One region of the Providencia zhijiangensis genome, then DNA from elsewhere that is predicted to be linked to it. Evidence: riboswitches for the same ligand, from Rfam matches in the RefSeq annotation. Region 1 holds a riboswitch; the other holds the start of a gene.
What was found. Region 1 has a riboswitch for thiamine pyrophosphate ahead of thiB (thiamine ABC transporter substrate binding subunit). Riboswitches for the same ligand answer to the same signal wherever they lie in the genome.

Region 1 (3,148 bases):
AAATAATAAGCGCTGCCCTAAGGTACGAAGGTCGGAGCCGCGCTCTCTTAAATAGAGGTCACGTAAACGTGAGAATTGCAAAGCGTAATCTTCGATGACGGTTTTCACCGCCCACTCAGCCACCGCGCCTTGATTGATCGCCGTAAATAACCGCTTTTTCAGTTGGGGATCATTAAGTAAGTGGTTATATAGGTCGAAAATAGCCGCGCTTTCTTTCGATGAACTCGCCATAAACCGCTTACTAATACGACGAAATTCTGCTGCCGCACTTTCCAGCGCTATCACCAAGCGTTGACGCTCTTCATCAATATTTAATGTGGTCGCTTGATACACATTGTCTAAAGAAGGTTGAGAGGTATCTTGCCAGCCATAAGCCATCGAAATTCCTTGAGAAACAGGAATAGCTTTGAGACGGTTTTGGCGATATTGCCCGAAAATACCTTTTGTTTGCGCTTGGGATAATATCACCGCTAACTGCATCGATAGCGTGACCATAAAGGACTCTTCAGTTTCGCTGAATAACCGTTTTTCTCGCTGTTGAACCACCAGTACGCCCAGCAATTGGCGTCGATAAACGACAGGCACGCCGAGAAAGGCTTTGAGCTGCTCTTCTTTGAGTTGGGGAAGATATTTGAATTGCGGGTGTTCGCGAATATCGGCAAGGTTCAACATTTCCGATTGCCGACCGACAGCGCCAACAACCCCTTCATCGAATCCTAAACGAATAGCAATCCCGCTAGGCTTTTTCAGCCCGCGGGTTGCCATTAGGTAATAACATTGGCGAGGATGATCGGCTAAGTAAATCGAGCACACATCAGTGCGCATCGCTTTGCACGTCTCGTTGACCAAAACTTCAAGAGCTTGAGTGAGACTGGTCGCCATCGCGACCTTTTCGACAATGTCACGTAAACGCGTCAACATAGGCTTACTTAACTCCGCGCCTACGATTATTAAAAACAGGTCGTTGTGGTAATTTCTGTTCCTGCAAAGGCATAACTACGGGAGCGAATTCCTTCATCACACGGCGATAAACTTCGCGCTTAAAAGAGACCACTTGCCTAACAGGATACCAATAACTGACCCACCGCCAGCCGTCAAATTCTGGCGATTTACTGCGCTGCACGTTTATATCGGCGTCATTACATTGGAGTTGAAGTAAAAACCAACGTTGTTTCTGTCCAATACAAACAGGTTTTGTATCCCAACGCACCAAACGCTTAGGTAATTTGTAGCGTAACCAATTACGGGTAGATGCAAGTAACCTTACATCTTTACGCTGTAGTCCGACTTCCTCGTATAACTCACGATACATCGCTTGTTCTGGCGATTCCCCCGGGTTAATCCCACCTTGAGGAAATTGCCAAGAATGCTGACCATAACGGCGAGCCCATAAGACTTGACCTTGCCGATTACAAATTACAATTCCTACATTCGGGCGGTAGCCATCATCATCGATCACTAGACTACCTCAATAACCAAATTTGAAAGATGCCTAATTGTTTCACACATACCCAAACTGGTAAACCTATATCAATACAGTTTGCAGATATGTCTGAAGTAATTACAATAGTCTGCGTCTCAACGGGGTGCCATTTGGGCTGAGAAATAACCCGTAGAACCTGATCCGGCTAATACCGGCGTAGGGATTTGAGCTACCGCCTACAAATTATTGTATCGGTCCCTCCTCAAATCCTGTGTTTTTTTATGATTTACGCAGGAATTAAAATGACTAAAAATAAACTCTTTACCTCACTCATTGCTTTAACCACCTTAAGTTTCGCTGCATTCGCCTCTGCCGAAAAACCAACGTTGACGGTGTATACCTATGATTCCTTTGCTGCGGAATGGGGCCCAGGCCCGCAAATCAAAAAGAATTTCGAAGCACAATGCGAATGTGAGTTAAAACTGGTTTCTCTAGGGGATGGTGTTGCACTACTGAATCGCCTACGTATGGAGGGGGAAAAAAGCAAAGCCGACATTATCTTAGGGTTAGATAACAACTTACTCGACTCCGCAGAAAAAACCGGCTTATTTGCCCCTGCAGATATCAAAACGGATGCGCTTAAATTACCTATCGAATGGACAAGCAAAACATTCATTCCTTATGATTATGGTTATTTCGCCTTTATCTATGACACAAATAAAATCAAGCAACCGCCAAAAAGTATGGACGAACTGCTTGATAGCAAAAATAATTGGAAAATCATTTACCAAGATCCACGCACCAGCACCCCTGGTTTAGGGTTGATGTTGTGGATTGAGAAAATCTACGGCGATAAATCAGCTGATGCATGGAAAAAAATGGCAGCCAAAACACTGACCGTGACCAAAGGTTGGAGTGAATCCTATGGGCTGTTCTTAAAAGGTGAAGGAGATTTTGTCCTGAGCTACACCTCTTCGCCGGGTTACCAAATTTTAAATGATAAGAAAGACAACTACGCAGCGGCGCTGTTCGATGAAGGGCATTATATGCAAGTCGAAGTGGCGGCAAGATTGAAACACAGCCCGCAGCCAGAGCTGGCAAAACAGTTCTTACAGTTTATGTTAACTCCTGAATTCCAAGGCACATTACCAACTACTAACTGGATGTATCCGGTTATCGATATGCCGTTGCCTGAAGTGTATAACGTGCTACCACTACCTGCTAAATCTCTGCAATTTAGTGCGGCGGAAGTGGCTAAAGAACGTCAAACGTGGACGCGTTTATGGCAAACCGCCGTCAGTCGTTAATCAATTTAACCTTATTACCGGGGGTAATAGCCTCCGGTCTTTTAATCGTCGTTGCCCTTCTCGCTTTTGGGGCTCTGTGGTTTTTCGCACCTGAAATTTCCCTCAGCGAGATAATCGACGACGATTATTTATGGCATGTCATCGGTTTTACGTTTTGGCAGGCATTACTTTCCGCGATTTTTTCCATTATTCCCGCTATTTTTCTTGCAAGAGCTCTGTATCGCCGACGATTCTGGGGAAGAACGCTATTGCTCCGCTTGTGTGCAATGACCTTAGTCTTGCCAGTTCTCGTCGCTGTTTTCGGTATTTTGTCGGTATATGGGCAAACCGGATGGCTAGCAAAGTTGTGCCTATGGCTCGGTGTTGACTATCAGTTTTCCCCTTATGGTCTGCGTGGCATTTTATTAGCACATATCTT
Region 2 (3,148 bases), 1.1 Mb from region 1:
TAGCGATTTTTGATCTCGATGACACCCTGATCCGTGGCGATAGCAGCGTACTTTGGACGCAATATTTATGGGATAAGAAAATCATTACCGACCCGCGTTTTGTCGAAGCCGATAAAGAGATGATGGCACAATACAACGCGGGCAATTTGGATATGGTGACTTACTTAAAGTTTAGTTTGCAGACCCTTGATGGCATCAAGACAGAGCAAGTCGATGAGTGGTTAGATGATTTTGTGGATACCATTATTATTCCGCGCATTTACCCTAACGCATTAAGCACCGTCGCCTCATATCGATCTCAAGGGATCCCGATCATTGTGATCTCCGCAACGGTTACCTTTATCGTGAAGAAGGTAGCGGATCGCCTTGGCGCCGATGTCACGATGGGTATTGATATTAAGCGTTCAAATGGCTGTTACACCACCGAAGTCGATGGCATCCCGACCTTCAAAGAGGGCAAAGTTAAGCGTTTAACTCAGTGGATTTCCCACCAGCCCATCACCGATGCGTATATTTATTTCTACACCGATTCCGCCAATGACCTACCAATGTGTCATTTCGCCGATGAGACGTTTATCGTCAACGGTGACCCGCGCCTGCTCCAAGCCGCCAACGAAAATCACTGGCCGCAATATTCGTGGAGTTTGTAAAACCCATATTTAGCCAACCTAGTTTTAACTTTTAATTTCTAGGTTTTGGATTTTTAGGTTTTTAACTAACTGCCTTTCAAAGGTTCCTCTAAATTATTCGTGCTAGAGGAAGGCGGCAAACTAATCCCCAACCTAGTTTTAACTTTTAATTTCTAGGTTTTGGATTTTTACCCAATACACTGATTTCCCCTAAATTATTCGAGTGAGAAGAAGGTGGCAAGCGAGGATATCCCTAGGAGCATACACAAGTATGTAACTAGGGTAGCCGAGAGAAGCCAACGCACTTATCGCTTGAAGAATGACGGGGAAACTTTATACTGAAGAATCTTGTCGGAGTGCCTAGCATGTGCAAACATCAGGCTGAGACCGTTAATTCGGGATCCGCGGAACCTGATCGGGTTAATACCCGCGAAGGGAACAAGAGTAATCATTCAGCGCAATTTTCGCTCATTTATTTGGCGAAAAACTAGCCGCAACGCCTTACCATTACTCCTCCGAACTCCAGACAAGCAACTTTCTTTCGATAAACCCGCTATTGGCGTTTTACGCCGTATAGCCTGTGACGATGTCAGGAAATTGCTATGTCCAATAATGCTAATAATTCAGTTATACCGAGTACCGATATTTCCCCTAAAGCTGCGCCTGCACGCACACGAAAAGAGCAACGTGACGCCGCAGAAGACTTTATCAATACCCTTTCCGGTGTTTCATTCCCTAACTCTGAGCGTATTTACCTGCGAGGCTCACGGAACGATATCCAAGTTCCCATGCGCGAAATTCAGCTCTCCCCGACACTTATCGGCGGTGACAAAGATAATCCCAAGTTTGAAGATAACGAAGCTGTCCCCGTCTATGATACCTCTGGCCCTTATGGCGATCCGGCTTCTGAACTCAATGTTCACAAAGGATTGAAAAAAATCCGTGCGCCGTGGATCAATGAACGCACTGATACGATTGCCGTCGAGAATCTCAGCTCTGACTTTACCCAGCAGCGCTTAGCGGATGCGGGCTTAGATCACTTACGTTTTAATCATCGTCCTGCACCACTAAAAGCGCAAACAGGCAAATGTGTCACTCAGTTGCACTATGCTCGCCAAGGCATTGTGACTCCTGAAATGGAATTTATCGCTATCCGTGAAAATATGGGCCGTGAACGTATTCGCAGCGAAGTGTTAAGACAGCAGCATCCGGGGCAAAGCTTCGGCGCTATTTTGCCAGAAAATATTACCCCTGAATTTGTACGCCAAGAAGTGGCTGCCGGTCGTGCAATTATTCCTGCCAATATTAACCACCCTGAATCTGAACCGATGATTATCGGGCGCAATTTCTTAGTGAAAGTGAATGCCAATATCGGTAACTCCTCGGTGACTTCATCCATCGAGGAAGAGGTGGAAAAACTGATTTGGTCTACTCGCTGGGGCGCAGATACGGTGATGGATTTATCCACCGGTCGCTATATTCACGAAACCCGCGAATGGATTTTACGTAATAGCCCAGTGCCAATTGGTACCGTGCCTATCTACCAAGCGCTCGAAAAAGTGAACGGTGTTGCTGAAAATCTCACTTGGGAAATGTTCCGCGACACCCTGCTGGAACAAGCCGAGCAAGGGGTGGATTACTTCACTATCCATGCCGGCGTTTTACTGCGCTATGTGCCAATGACGGCGAAGCGCCTGACTGGCATTGTCTCTCGCGGTGGCTCTATCATGGCGAAATGGTGTTTATCCCACCATCAAGAAAACTTCCTGTATGAGCATTTCCGTGAAATTTGCGAAATTTGCGCCGCTTATGATGTATCGCTGTCTCTTGGAGATGGGTTACGTCCGGGTTCTGTGCAAGATGCCAACGATGAAGCACAATTCTCAGAGTTACATACATTAGGCGAGCTGACCAAAATTGCGTGGGAATACGATGTGCAGGTGATGATTGAAGGCCCGGGACATGTTCCGATGCAGATGATCCGTCGCAATATGACCGAAGAGCTAGAGCACTGCCACGAAGCCCCATTCTATACCTTAGGCCCCCTAACCACCGATATCGCACCGGGTTATGACCATTTCACTTCCGGCATTGGCGCGGCGATGATTGGCTGGTTTGGCTGTGCAATGCTGTGCTACGTGACGCCAAAAGAGCATCTTGGTTTACCGAACAAAGAAGATGTCAAACAGGGGCTGATTACCTACAAGATCGCTGCCCACGCCGCTGATCTCGCGAAAGGTCATCCAGGGGCGCAGATTCGTGATAATGCTATGTCCAAAGCGCGTTTTGAGTTCCGTTGGGAAGACCAGTTTAACCTCGCCCTAGACCCTGAAACCGCTCGTAAATATCACGATGAAACCTTGCCGCAAGCGTCAGGGAAAATCGCCCACTTCTGCTCTATGTGTGGACCAAAATTCTGCTCCATGAAAATTTCCCAAGAAGTTCGTGACTATGCTGCACAAAAGGAAGCGGGTATGGAGCAGATGTCGGAAGCATTCCGTGCTCACGGTAGCGAACTC

Region 2: it holds a riboswitch for thiamine pyrophosphate, as region 1 does, so the genes downstream of both, thiC (phosphomethylpyrimidine synthase ThiC) here and thiB (thiamine ABC transporter substrate binding subunit) in region 1, are expected to answer to the same signal.

What each region holds. Positions count from the first base shown of each region.
Region 1 is NZ_CP135990.1:3,048,082-3,051,229, forward strand. Features, by position in the region: gene ptsP (phosphoenolpyruvate--protein phosphotransferase) at 1-921, opposite strand, end outside; gene rppH (RNA pyrophosphohydrolase) at 926-1,459, opposite strand; TPP riboswitch at 1,573-1,664, shown strand; gene thiB (thiamine ABC transporter substrate binding subunit) at 1,726-2,730, shown strand; gene thiP (thiamine/thiamine pyrophosphate ABC transporter permease ThiP) at 2,706-3,148, shown strand, end outside.
Region 2 is NZ_CP135990.1:355,051-358,198, reverse strand. Features, by position in the region: gene QS795_RS01615 (HAD family hydrolase) at 1-650, shown strand, start outside; TPP riboswitch at 972-1,084, shown strand; gene thiC (phosphomethylpyrimidine synthase ThiC) at 1,232-3,148, shown strand, end outside.